DNA from 2 places in the Actinoplanes octamycinicus genome. Region 1 is predicted to be linked to the other one. Evidence: riboswitches for the same ligand, from Rfam matches in the RefSeq annotation. Region 1 holds a riboswitch; the other holds the start of a gene.
The links. A riboswitch is a leader RNA that binds a small molecule or an ion and turns the genes downstream of it on or off. The one in region 1 is predicted to bind glycine.
Positions count from the first base shown of each region.

Region 2: another riboswitch for glycine. It lies ahead of gcvP (aminomethyl-transferring glycine dehydrogenase); the one in region 1 lies ahead of gcvT (glycine cleavage system aminomethyltransferase GcvT).

Region 1 covers NZ_JACHNB010000001.1:7,881,076-7,888,009, forward strand. The annotation lists gene BJY16_RS35610 (hypothetical protein) at 48-260, shown strand; gene BJY16_RS35615 (L-serine ammonia-lyase) at 247-1,536, opposite strand; gene gcvH (glycine cleavage system protein GcvH) at 1,576-1,935, opposite strand; gene gcvT (glycine cleavage system aminomethyltransferase GcvT) at 1,948-2,988, opposite strand; glycine riboswitch at 3,021-3,100, opposite strand; glycine riboswitch at 3,105-3,209, opposite strand; gene BJY16_RS35630 (MarR family winged helix-turn-helix transcriptional regulator) at 3,243-3,710, opposite strand; gene BJY16_RS35635 (MarR family winged helix-turn-helix transcriptional regulator) at 3,885-4,430, shown strand; gene BJY16_RS35640 (MDR family MFS transporter) at 4,427-6,145, shown strand.
Region 2 covers NZ_JACHNB010000001.1:7,706,993-7,713,926, reverse strand. The annotation lists gene BJY16_RS34840 (CbrC family protein) at 1-184, shown strand, start outside; gene BJY16_RS34835 (nucleotidyltransferase domain-containing protein) at 166-930, opposite strand; gene BJY16_RS34830 (nucleotidyltransferase domain-containing protein) at 932-1,624, opposite strand; gene mgrA (L-glyceraldehyde 3-phosphate reductase) at 1,673-2,668, opposite strand; glycine riboswitch at 2,720-2,810, shown strand; gene gcvP (aminomethyl-transferring glycine dehydrogenase) at 2,887-5,697, shown strand; gene BJY16_RS34815 (DUF5999 family protein) at 5,787-5,987, opposite strand; gene BJY16_RS34810 (chorismate-binding protein) at 6,110-6,934, shown strand, end outside.

The sequences.
Region 1 (6,934 bases):
CGGCACGCTGCCGGACCGGGGTCGGCCGGGTCGCCTACAGTGGACGCATGCGCCAGGAGCTGAAGAACCTGACCTTCTCCGAGCACTCCGAGTGGTTCGGCCTGGGCCCGCTGGCGCTCGCCGTCCTGGCCGGCGTCCGCGCCTTCGCCGCCGACGAGTCGTTCGCCCGGTGGGCGTGGGGCATCATCGCCGCCGGCCTGCTGGTCGCCTGCGCCGTCTTCGTGGTCTGGGCGAGGAGGCAGCGCGTCAGCACTCGATGACGTTGACCGCGAGGCCCCCGCGCGACGTCTCCTTGTACTTGATCTTCATGTCGGCGCCGGTCTCCTTCATCGTCTTGATCACCTTGTCCAGCGAGACGTGGTGCTTCCCGTCGCCGCGCAGCGCCATCCGGGCCGCGGTGACCGCCTTGACCGCCGCCATCCCGTTCCGCTCGATGCACGGGATCTGCACCAGCCCGCCGACCGGATCGCAGGTCAGCCCGAGGTTGTGCTCCATGCCGATCTCGGCGGCGTTCTCCACCTGCTCCGGCGTCCCGCCGAGCACCTCGGCCAGGCCGGCCGCCGCCATCGCGCACGCCGAGCCGACCTCGCCCTGACAACCGACCTCGGCACCGGAGATCGACCCGTTCTCCTTGAACAGCAGCCCGATCGCGCCGGCCGTGAGCAGGAACCGGACCACGCCCTCCGGCGAGGCGCCGGGCACGAAGGCCAGGTAGTAGCTGAGCACCGCCGGGATGATCCCCGCGGCGCCGTTGGTGGGCGCGGTCACCACGCGCCCGCCGGCCGCGTTCTCCTCGTTGACCGCCATCGCGTACGCGGTGAGCCACTCCATCGCGTGCACCTCGGGGTTCCCGGCGGCGCGCAGCTGGCGCGCGGTCGCCGCGGCCCGGCGCCGCACCTTGAGGCCGCCGGGCAGCACCCCCTCGGCGTCCAGGCCCGCGGTGACGCACTCGTGCATCACCTTCCAGATGCCGAGCAGCCCGTCGTGCACCTCGTCGGGGGAGCGCCAGGCGCCCTCGTTGGCCAGCATGATCCGCGAGATCGAGAGTCCGGTGGTGCGGGTCAGGTCGAGCAGCTCCGCTCCGGAGGCGAACGGATACCGCACCTCGGTCTTGACCGGGTTCATCATCGAGGACACGACGAATCCGCCGCCGACCGAAAAGTACTTCTTGCTGAACAGCTCGGTGCCGCCGGCGTCGAGCGCCGTGAAGATCATCCCGTTGGGGTGCTCCGGCAGCGCCCGCCGCCGGTGCAGCACCAGGTCGACCTCGAGCGACCCGATCCGGCCGTCCGACGGCGGCTCCAGAGCGGTGTCCACCGTCTCCGGGTCATGCCCCATCAGCCCGAGCAGCACCGCCCGCGGCGTCCCGTGCCCGTGCCCGGTGGCGCCCAGCGACCCGAACAGCTCGGCCCGCACCCCCGCCACCCGGGCGTCGAGGTGCTCGGTGAACATCCGGGCGGCCCGCATCGGGCCGACCGTGTGCGAGCTGGACGGCCCGATCCCGATCGAGAACAGGTCAAAGACGGAGACGGCCATGACCCCGCCCATCGGCGCGCAACCCGGCGAACTGAGGCATCACGACGCCTCCCCGGCCACCAGCGCCTCGTACTCGGCGTCGGAGAGCGTCACCGGCGTCCCGCTGACCCGCAGGCGATAGAGCCACCCCTTGCCGTACGGATCGGAGTTGATCAGCGCCGGGTCGTCCACGACCGCCTGGTTGACCTCGACGATCTCGCCGTCGGCGGGCGCGTACACCTCGCTCACCGACTTGGTCGACTCGATCTCGCCGGCCGGGTCGCCGGCGCTGACCACCGTGCCGACCTCGGGCAGCTCGACGAAGACGACGTCGCCGAGCGCGTCCGCGGCGAACGAGGTGATCCCGACCGTGGCGACCTCGTCCTCGGTCAGCCATTCGTGGTCCTTGGTGAAACGCATGGTCCGGCCTCGCTATCGCTTGTAGAAGGGCAGCTTGACGACCTCGGCCGGCTCGTGCGTGCCGCGCACGTCGACGACCAGGGCGGCCCGGTCGGCGTCCTTCGCGACGTAGGCCAGCGCGATCGGGTGGCCGAGCGTCGGCGACGGCACGCCGCTGGTCACCTCGCCCACCTGGGCCCCGGTGGTCGCGTCCAGCACGGCGTGCCCGGCCCGCGGCGAGCGGCGGCCCTTGGTGACCAGCCCGACCAGCTCGGTTTCGGGTGCGACCGTGCGCAACGCCGCGGCACCCACGAAGTCCGACTTGTCCAGCGCGACCACCCGGCCCAGCCCGGCGTGGAAGGGCGTGGTGCGTACCGTCAGCTCGTGCCCGTAAAGCGGCATGCCGGCCTCCAGCCGCAGCGTGTCCCGGCAGGCCAGCCCGGCGGGCTGGGCCCCGGCGGCCGCGGCCCACTCCCAGATCGCCTCGGCGTCCGCGTTGTCGCAGTAGATCTCGAAGCCGTCCTCGCCGGTGTACCCGGTCCGGGCCAGCAGCACGTCCCGGCCGGCCAGTCGCTCCGGCTTGATCCCGTAGTACTTCAGGTCCGGGTGCTCGCCGACGATCGTGACCGCCGCAGGCCCCTGCACCGCGATCAGCGCCCGGTCGGTCTCGGTGATGGTCACCGCGAAGCCGCCGGAGTACTCGCCGAGCATGGCGAGCACGATCGGCGCGTTGGCGGCGTTCGCCACCACCAGGAAGCGCCGCTCGGCCAGCCGGTAGACGACCAGGTCGTCGAGCACGCCGCCGTTGGTGTGGCAGAGCATCGTGTACTTGGCCCGCCCCACCGCGACCGCGGACAGCCGCCCGACCAGCGCGTAATCCAGGAAGGCAGCCGCTTCCGGCCCGCTCACCTCGAGCTGTCCCATGTGGCCCAGATCGAAGAGACCAGCCGATTTCCGTACGCTGTGGTGCTCGGCGACGTCACTGCCGTACCGGAGTGGCATCTCCCATCCGGCGAACCCGGTGAACGAGGCGCCGAGGCGCTGATGAACGTGGTGAAGCGCGGTGCGTCGCAACAGGGAGGCTCCTCGGCAGTCGGCCTCCCTCGCTCTGTCATGGGGCCTGAGAGGTTCACCGCCGGGGCGGCTTGCACCTTGGGCGCAGCTCACGGGAGCTGACTTTCCAGAGTCGCCTGACCGTTGCGGTACGTGGGCCTGAGAGATTCTTGAGGGAGATTTGCTCCTTCGGCGACCCGCCCGCCGGTGACGGCAGGTGGGTGCTCTCCCGCAGCGGTGTCGCGGCGAAGTCTTCTTTTGTGCTTCGGAAGCTATCAGGCCCCGCCGGCACCATCAAGATCCACTGTCGTGTCGCCCTTCTCCCCCGCCGCGGCCAACCGGCCCAGGGCCGGCAGCGCCCGCAGGATCGTCTCGCTGTCGCCCGGGTCCAGCCGGTCGAAGAGCCGGTCCAGGGTCGCCGCGTAGTTCGCGTAGGTCCGGGCCAGCAGCTCCCGCCCCGCCGAGGTCACCTCGACCAGCACGCCGCGCCCGTCGTTCGGGTCCGGCACCCGCTGGACCAGCCCGGACTTCTCCATCCGGCCGACCAGCTGGGTCATCCCCGGCTGCGAGGCCCGGGTCAGCCGGGCCAGGTCGGTGACCCGCCCCGGCCCGGCGTCGGCGAGCCGGCGCAGCACCGAGAGCGCGATCGAGCTGGGGTTGTCCGGCCCCTCCAGCTGACGCAGGAACCGGACCAGCTGGGCCAGCACCGGCAACAGCTGTGACCCAGGACTCTCGTCGTCCATTACGTGACCTCATCATGCCGCCGGAGTGGAACCTTTCCGATCCTTTCCTACGCGCCTCCCGGATCCGCGCCCGCCTCCGCTTTAAAGATTCCCTCTGCGCAAACTTGCCGAATGGGCAAGCTTTGTCGATACTTGGCTGTAGCAAGCACTGAACCGCCCCGAGAGGTCTCTGCCATGTACGGCGCCCCGCCCGAGATCGGCCTGCGCCTGCACGATCTGCTGAAGGTCATCCGCCTGATCAAGCAGCACCGGTCAGCGGCCCAGCCGGCCATACCCATCGGCCTGCTCGGACTGCTCGCCGAGATCGACCGGCTGCCCACCGGCTGCCGGTCGCGCGACCTGGCAGCCCAGGCCGGCCTCGACCCGTCCACCGTCAGCCGGGCGGTCGCCGCCCTGGTCACCCAGGGCCTGCTGGCCCGGGAGGCCGACCCGCACGACGGGCGCGCGACGTTCCTGGTGGTCACGGCGGCCGGGCGGGCCGCGCTCGACGAGGCGTTTCAGTGGTACGGCCAGTTGCTGGCCCAGGCGATGGACGGCTGGAGCCCCGACGAGATCAGCACCCTCGACCAGGGGCTCGGCCGGTTCATCGCCGCTCTCGCCACCACCCTCGGAACCCACGAAACCACGGAGGTCGCGCCAGTGAGCGAACTCGCGAGCGCATCGGTCAGCTCAGTACAGAACTCATGGCGACGCCGGAGCGAAGCGGAGGGGGCGGCATGAGCGCACCGAGCACACCGGCGGCTGCCGCGGACAGCGAGGCGAAGTCCCATCGGCAGACCCTGGAGGCACTCTCCGGCCTGCTGCTGGTGCTCTTCGTCGCGATGCTCAGCAGCACGGTGGTCTCCACCGCCCTGCCGAAGATCATCGGCGCGCTGGACGGGTCGCAGACCCAGTACACCTGGGTGGTCACCGCCACCCTGCTGACCGCGACGGCCACCACCCCGATCTGGGGCAAGCTCGCCGACCTGTTCAACAAGAAGCTGCTGATCCAGATCTCCATCGTGATCTTCGTGATCGGCTCGATGGTGGCCGGCGCCGCGCAGAACGCCGGTGAGCTGATCGCCGCCCGGGCCTTCCAGGGCATCGGCGTCGGCGGCCTGCAGGCGCTGGTCCAGGTGGCCATCGCGGCGATGATCCCGCCCCGCGAGCGTGGCCGCTACAACGGCTACCTCGGCGGCGTGATGGCCCTGGCCACCGTCGGCGGCCCGCTGCTCGGCGGCCTGATCGTGGACACCTCGTGGCTCGGCTGGCGCTGGTGCTTCTTCGTCGGCGTCCCGGTCGCCGTGATCGCCCTAGTCCTGCTGCAGGTCACGCTCAAGCTGCCGACCGCCCGCCGGGCCAACGTGAAGATCGACTACCTGGGTGCGACGCTGATCGCGGCCGGGGTCAGCCTGCTGCTGATCTGGATCTCGTTCGTCGACGACACGTTCGCCTGGCTCTCCTGGCAGACGTACGCCATGGTCGGCGGCACGATCCTGCTGCTCGGCCTCGCCGTGCTGGTCGAGGCGAAGGCGGCCGAGCCGATCGTCCCGCTGCCGATCGTCCGGGAGCGCAACACCGCCCTCGCCATCCTGGCCAGCCTCGCGGTCGGCATGGCGATGTTCGGCGGCGCGGTCTTCCTCGGGCAGTACTTCCAGATCGGCCGCGGCTACAGCCCGACCGAGGCCGGCCTGCTCACCATCCCGATGATGGCCGGCGTGCTGCTCACCTCGGTGATCAGCGGCCGCATGATCACCAGGACCGGCCGGATCAAGCCGTACATCATCGCCGGCGCGGTCGTGCTGGTCGCCGGGTTCGCGCTGCTCAGCACCATCGACCACGCGACCGCCCTGTGGTTCGTCGGCGTCGGCATGTTCCTGGTCGGCGCGGGCGTCGGCATGTCGATGCAGAACCTGGTCCTGGCCGTGCAGAACACCGTGGCACTCAAGGACATCGGCGCGGCCAGCTCCACGGTCGCGTTCTTCCGCTCGCTCGGCGGCACCATCGGCGTCTCGGTCCTCGGCGCCGTCCTGGCCCGGCGGGTCACCGACCAGATCACCCACGACCTGGCCGCGGCCGGCGTCCCCGCCTCCGGCAGCAGCGGCGGCAGCACGCTCAACCTGAGCGCCCTGCCCGAGCCGATCGTGCACATCATCCGAGCCGCCTACGGCGACGCCACCGGCCACATCTTCCTGCTCTCCGCCATCATCGGCGTGGCCGGCATCCTGGCCGCGATCGCCATGCGCCCGGTCATGCTCCGCGACAGCCTCGACCTCCCCGCCGAGGTGAAAGCCGCCGCGGTAGCCGCCGACGCCATCGACGGCGCCCCGCCGATCGACCAGGTGGCGCTCCCGCGCGAGCCCCGCCAGCCCGGAGAGGGTCACCAGGTCCGGCCCGGGGAGGGTCACCAGGTCACCAGCCCGCGCGAGGAAGACGGCACCACCACCCGCCGGTGACCCGCCCAGGTCATGGGCTGCCGCCCACCCCGCCCAGCCCCAGCACGCTGACCTCCCACCCCGCCCAGCCCCGGCCAGCCGCCCACCTCAGCACGCTGGCCTCCCGTCCCGCCCAGCCCGAGGTCAGCCGCAAACCCAGCCCGCTGACCTCCCTCGACGCTCAGCCCGAGGCCAGCCGCCAACCCCGGCCCGCTGACCTCCCCCGACGCTCAGCCCGAGGCCAGCCGCCAACCCCGGCCCGCTGACCTCCCTCGACGCCCGTTCCGGCGCGCCACACACCCGGCCGACACAGCCGGCGCGCTGGAACGGGCCTCCCTGTCATTTCCGACCAGCCTTCGCGTTCCCGGTCTATTCGCCCAGCCATTACGTTTCCGGTCCATTCCGCCCATCCACCACGTTTCCGGTTCATTCCGCTCAGCCCGCGCTTCGCCCGGCAGCGCGCACGCCGACCGACGACCCCGCCCGCTCCTGCAAGCCGGCTTACCGCGCGACCGCGCTCGCAGCGGGAGGTCCGCAGCCCAGGAGCGCGTCATCCACATCAGCGCGTTGTCCACAGCCCAACCCCGCGAGATGCCACTTCCGCGCCACACTGTCTTCGGGGAGGCCCCCTGGGAGGGCGGGGACTGGACGGGGACCCGACGGTGGGTGGGCCGGACTGCACACAACCAGGCCAGATCGACGAAAGCTCGCCGCTACCACGGCCGGTCGCCACCCGAAATATCCATCTTTACGCAGATGGAGCGGTGAGGATCAGGGTCGCCGCGAAGCTGCCGATAGGGGCAGTGGATC
Region 2 (6,934 bases), 170 kb from region 1:
CGCGTTTCTGGGCGAGGTGGGCGCCCGGGAGATCGAGGCGCTGCCGGACGCCCGGGAGTCGCTGGTCGAGCATCTCGGGGACGAGACCCTTCTCGCCTATCTCGTCCCCGACGGCGCCATCTCGGCGTTCCTGTTCCGGTGCCGGCGCTGCCGGGCGCACCTCGCCTACGCCGACTTCTCCTGAGTCGCCAGGCGGGTGCGGACGACCAGGTCGTGCAAGGCGTCGACGGCCTCCCAGGACGGCTTGCCGGGCAGCGGCGAGCTGTCCCGGGCGGCCTCCAGCTCGGCGCGCAGCCGCGGGATGTCGGCGGTCAGCCGGTCCGCCGCGCCCGGCGGGAACGGGCCGTGCTCGGCCTCCCGCTTCGCGGTGATCAGGTCCGGCACGTAGTCGATGCCGGCGCCCAGGATCCGCAGGTCGGTCTCCAGCCGCCCGGTGCGCATCAGGTGGATGCCGGTGAGCAGCACCCGCAGCGTGTAGAGGGCCGGCTTGAGCTCGCCGTTCTTGGCGTAGAGCTTCTCCTGGCTGTGCGAGAAGCCCAGGTAGTGATAGGCGTGGTTGCGGGTGATCAGCCCGGGGGCCAGCGCGACCAGCTCGGCGTGCAGCGGCGAGGTGAGCACCACCAGCGGCGACAGCAGCTGCTCCAGGACGTAGCCGTTGCGGCTCGTCAGCAGCTTGGCGAACTTCAGCAGGTCGTGCGAGACCACGTCCAGCTCGACACCGTCCCGGACGCCGCCGCGCTGCAGCGTGTCCGGGCCGGTGCGCAGCCCGACCACCTCGGCCGCCGGCAGCACGTGCGCGCCGCGCAGGTCGAGGTCGGAGTCGACCGAGGCGAACCCGTACAGGTGCGCCCCGCTCACCGTGCAGAAGATCAGGGGATAGGGCAGCTGCCGGGCCGCGTCCGCCGCCCACTCCGGCACTTCGGTGGTCATCTCAACCCCTCTTCCCGTACGCCAGGAGCCCGCGTTCCCGGATCCCTCGCAGCAGCTCGTCGACCCGGCCCCGGTCCGGACGCTCCGGCAGTGTCGTGGCCGCCGCGGCCTCGTCCAGCTCCCCGAGCAGCGTCGCGGCCCAGGCCGTCACGTCCTCCCACGGCACCAGCCCCTGCTTGATCGCGAGCAGCCGGTCCCGCAGGTGCCGCACGTCGACCAGCACCTCCCCGGTACGCAGCACGTGCGCCCCGGCCATCAGCAGCCGGATCATGTGCATCGCCTGCTTGTGGTTGGTCTCCCCGGTCCGCGCCCGGCGCGCCGCGACCCGGTCGAGCTGGTCCCGCGCGTAGTTGCCGTAGGTCTCGGCGACCCGCCGGGACAGGAACGCGGTCCGGACGCCGCGCAGTTCCTCGCCGTCCGGCGTGATCCGCTCGACGATCGGCGACCAGAGCACTTCGAGCACCGTCGGGTTGGCCTGCAGGGCGAGCGTGCAGAACCGCTCGACCTCCCAGGAGAACTGCTCCTCGGCCGGCCCGTCGAGGTGCGTCGGCGGCTTGTCCAGCCGCCAGAAGTCCCGGGTCGGCGCGGCGTAGACGCCGCGCCGGTCGTGGTCGCTGTCCGGCCCGTCCAGGCCGTAGGCCCGGGACCCGACCACCACGCCCAGGATCGTGTGCTTCTCGACCAGCCCGCTCATGCCCGCGAACGGTAGTCATCCCGGTCGCGGGCACGCACCGGATTTAGCTCAGAGGTCGAGCACGGTGCCGTCGATGGCGTCCAGCTCGTCCTGGGTCAGCGACAGGTTGTCCAGGGCGGCGATGTTGTTCTCCAGCTGCTGGACGCTGGACGCGCCGATGATCAGGCTGGTCATCCGCGGGTCGCGCAGCGCCCAGGCGAGGGCCAGCTGGGCCAGGGACTGCCCGCGCGACTTGGCGATGTCGTTGAGCGCGTGCAGCCGGCCGAGCGTCTTGGCGTCCAGGGCCTCCTCGTTGAGGAAGACGCTGGTCCGGATCCGCGAGTCGTCCGGGATGCCGTTGAGGTACCGGTCGGTGAGCAGGCCCTGCTGCAGCGGGCTGAACGCGATGCAGCCCGCGCCGGCCTCCTCCAGGGTGTCGAGCAGGTTGTCGTGCTCGATCCAGCGGTTCAGGATCGAGTACGACGGCTGGTGGATCAGCAGCGGCGTGCCCAGCTCGCGCAGGATCGCGGCGGCCTGCGCGGTCTGCTCCGACTTGTAGTTGCTCAGGCCGACGTAGAGCGCTTTCCCGGACCGCACGAGGTGGTCCAGCGCGCCCATCGTCTCCTCGAGCGGGGTGTCCGGGTCGGGCCGGTGGTGGTAGAAGATGTCGACGTAGTCGACGCCGAGCCGCTTCAGCGACTGGTCCAGCGAGCTGACCAGGTATTTCCGCGAGCCGAAGTCGCCGTAGGGGCCGTCCCACATGGTGTAGCCGGCCTTGCTGGAGATGATCAGCTCGTCGCGGTGGTGCTTCAGGTCACCGGCCAGGATCCGCCCGAAGTTGGTCTCCGCGCTGCCGGGCGGCGGCCCGTAGTTGTTGGCCAGGTCGAAGTGGGTGACCCCGAGGTCGAAGGCGCGGCGGACGATGTCGCGCTGGCGGTCGGCGGGCCGGGTGTCGCCGAAGTTGTGCCACAGGCCCAGCGAGATGGCGGGCAGCTGGAGCCCGCTGCGCCCGGCGCGGCGGTAGGTCATGGACTCGTAACGATCATGAGCAGCGGAATACGTCACACGCCCAGCCTAGGCATTCCGATCATGACCGGTCGCACTGGTAGGTTGGGTGCCAGCCGCGCGGGAGAGACCTGCACATCCAGGCGCCGAAGGGGCAACTCCTCCCCGGAATCTCTACAGGCAAACGGACCGCGCGGGCAGGCGACTCTGAAGTGCCCCGATGTGGGTATGACAGAGGGGGAGGGCGTTGTCAGCCTTCTCGAACCTGGGAGTCGCCCATGACCTCGTCATTCACCCACCGCCACATCGGCCCGCAGGCCGATGAGCAGGCGGAGATGCTCAAGGCGGTCGGGTACGAGTCGCTCGATCAGCTGATGGACGCCGCGATCCCGGAGTCGATCCGGTTCCACGGCTCCCTCGACCTGCCGGCCGGCATCGGCGAGGAGGAGACGATCGCCGAGCTGCGCGCCATCGCGGCGCGCAACACCCTGGTCACCCCGATGATCGGTCTCGGCTACTACGGCACCCACACGCCCGCGGTGATCAAGCGGAACGTGCTGGAGAACCCGGCGTGGTACACGGCCTACACGCCGTACCAGCCGGAGATCAGCCAGGGCCGCCTGGAGGCCCTGCTGAACTTCCAGACCATGGTGACCGACCTCACCGGGCTCACCACGGCGAACGCGTCGATGCTCGACGAGGCCACCGCGGTCGCGGAGGCCATGACGCTCGCGCGCCGCGCGTCCAAGGTCAAGAGTTCGGTGTACGCGGTGGACGCCGACACCTTCCCGCAGACTCTGGCCGTGCTGCGCACCCGGGCCGAACCGCTGGGCATCGAGGTCAAGCTGGTCGACCTGGACCGCGACGAGGAGCTGCCCGAGGAGTTCTTCGGCCTGCACCTGCAGTACCCGGGCGCGTCCGGCGCGGTCCGCGACCACGCCGCCCTGGTCGAGGCCGCGCACGCCAAGGGTGCCCTGGTCACGGTCGCCGCCGACCTGCTGGCGCTGACGCTGCTGCGGGCGCCGGGCGAGATCGGGGCGGACATCGCGGCCGGTACGACGCAGCGCTTCGGCGTACCTCTCGGTTTCGGTGGCCCGCACGCCGGCTACCTGGCGGTGCGCAGCGGTCTGGAGCGCAGCCTGCCCGGCCGCCTGGTCGGGGTGTCCAAGGACGCCGACGGCGCGCCCGCCTACCGGCTCGCGCTGCAGACCCGCGAGCAGCACATCCGCCGGGAGAAGGCGACCAGCAACATCTGCACCGCGCAGGTCCTGCTGGCCGTGATGGCCAGCATGTACGCGGTCTACCACGGCCCGGCCGGCCTGCGCGCCATCGCCAAGCGGACGCACGACCACGCGTTGACCCTGGCCGGCAGCCTCACCGCGGCCGGCGTCGAGGTCGCCCACCAGGCGTTCTTCGACACCGTCACGGCCGTCGTGCCGGGCCGCGCCGAGCAGATCGTGGCGGCCGCCGCGGCGAACGGCGTGGACCTGCGCCTGGTCGACGCCGACCGGGTGTCGATCTCCACCGACGAGACCACCACGGCGGCGCACGTCGAGACCGTCCTGGCGGCGTTCGGGGCCACCGTCGCCGAGCCGGCCACCTGCGGCGCCAAGCCGCTCGCCCGGACCAGCGACTACCTGCACCACCCGGTGTTCAACACCCACCACTCCGAGACGAGCATGCTGCGCTACCTGCGCAAGCTCTCCGACCGGGACTACGCCCTGGACCGCGGCATGATCCCGCTGGGCTCGTGCACGATGAAGCTGAACGCCACCACCGAGATGGAGGCGGTCACCTGGCCGGAGTTCGCGAACATCCACCCGTTCGCCCCGGCGTCGCAGACCGAGGGGTACGAGCACCTGGTCGCCCAGCTGGAGGGCTGGCTCGCCGAGATCACCGGGTACGACGCGGTCAGCGTCCAGCCGAACGCCGGCTCCCAGGGCGAGCTGGCCGGCCTGCTCGCGATCCGCAGCTACCACCGCGCGCGCGGGGACGTGCACCGCGACGTCTGCCTGATCCCGTCGTCGGCGCACGGCACGAACGCGGCCAGCGCCGTCATGGCCGGGATGCGGGTCGTCGTGGTCGCCTGCGACGAGAACGGCAACGTCGACCTGACCGACCTGGCCGCCAAGATCGAGAAGCACCGGGACGCGCTGGCCGCGATCATGGTGACCTACCCGTCCACCCACGGCGTCTACGAGACCGGCATCGCCGAGCTGTGCGAGCGGGTCCACGAGGCCGGCGGCCAGGTCTACGTCGACGGGGCGAACCTGAACGCCCTGGTCGGTTTCGCCAAGCCGGGCAAGTTCGGCGCGGACGTCTCGCACCTGAACCTGCACAAGACGTTCTGCATCCCGCACGGCGGCGGTGGCCCCGGCGTCGGCCCGGTCGCGGTCCGCGCCCACCTCGCCGACTTCCTGCCCGGCAACCCCCTGGAGGCCGGCGACCACCACGCCGTCTCGGCCGCCGCGCACGGCTCGGCCGGCATCCTGCCGATCTCCTGGGCGTACGTGCGGATGATGGGCCCGGACGGGCTGGCCCACGCCACCGCCACCGCGGTGCTCGCCGCCAACTACGTGGCCGCCCGGCTGCGCGAGCACTACCCGGTGCTCTACGCGGGCGAGCACGGCCTGGTGGCGCACGAGTGCATCCTGGATCTGCGGCCGATCACCAAGGCCACCGGCGTCTCCGTGGACGACGTGGCGAAACGGCTGATCGACTACGGCTTCCACGCGCCGACCATGTCGTTCCCGGTGGCGGGCACCCTGATGGTGGAGCCGACCGAGAGCGAGGACCTCGCCGAGCTGGACCGGTTCTGCGACGCGATGATCGCGATCAAGGGCGAGATCGACCAGGTCGCCGCGGGCACCTGGCCCAAGGACGACAACCCGCTGGCGAACGCGCCGCACACCGCCTCGGCGGTCACCGCGGACGAGTGGTCGCACCCGTACCCGCGGTCGGTGGCCGGCTTCCCGGAGGGCGTCGACCGGACGGCGAAGTACTGGCCGCCGGTGCGCCGCATCGACGGGGCTTACGGGGACCGGAACCTGGTCTGCTCCTGCCCCTCGCCGGAAGCCTTCGAGAGCTGACATCGGTCATCTCGCGCAGGTCGCGGTCCACGGATCGCGGCCTGCGCCGTCTCTGTCCAGCCGGGCGTTCGTTTTGTTACTCTGAGTAATTACGCTGCGAGGGCGTGGACCGCCGGACCGCGGTGCGGCTCGATGGTCGTGCCGTCCGGCAGGAGCTCGCCGGTGTCCTCGAAAACGATGACGCCGTTGCAGAGCAGGCTCCAGCCCTGTTCGCAGAAGGTCGCCACGGTCTTGGCGGCTTCGCGATCGATGGCATCGGCTGGAGGGCAGGGGATTCGGTGCTGGCACATCTTGGGTTTACTCCGGTCGGGGGCTGTGTGAAGGCTCACAAAGTCGGGCTCGAACGTTACCTCAGATCGAACGAGAACGGTTCACTGCGGTGACGGCATCGGCCCGCGGTTCCGCCGTATCGATGGTCCACGCCCAGGGGTCTGTCGACCACTCTCCGGCACCTCCTCCCGGTGCTCCGCCGGCGGCTCCGACCGCCTGCCATGCCCGTCACCATGCGTTACGTGTCTTCCGGTGGCACCGGGGTGATTCCGGTGACCCTGCCGAGCTTCTGACCGGGTTCCTCGCCGCCAACGGACTAGCGGTGCGAAACCTCGGCCGTTCGGCTGACAAATCTCGGCCGGATGGCCATTCCGATATCTGTGGAGCGTCGCTCTACGTGTCCGCGGATGCCGGATGCGTGATGATCAACGCCACTCCTGGCGGCCCCACTCCGGTCCCCGTCGTCCCCGACGTGTACGCCGTCGTCTGGGTACACGCCGACCGGGGTGCCCCCGGTTCACCCCAGCATGGAACCGGCTGGCAACTCGGCCCGTGGCGGGCCAGCTGGACGCCGGACGAGCACGCCGGGGCGATTGACCAGGTCCGCGCGGCGATCGGGCGGGGCGACGTGTACCAGGTCAACGTCGTCGGGCACGCGGCTGCTCCGTACGTCGGAAATCCGACCGCGGCCCTGCGGCGCGTCGCGGCCCTGCCCGGCGCGCGATACGGCGGGGTCCTGGCCGACCCGGAAGGGCGGTGGGCGCTCGCCACCGCCTCGCCGGAGACCCTCGTCGAGGTCCGCGACGGCCGGGTGCTGACCCGGCCGATCAAGGGCACCCGGCCGGCCACCGAGGCGGGCCGCCGGGAACTGCTCGCCTCCGCCAAGGAACGCGCCGAGCACGTCATGATCGTCGACCTGGAGCGCAACGACCTGGCCCGGCTGCCCGGCACCGGCCCGGTGCGCGTC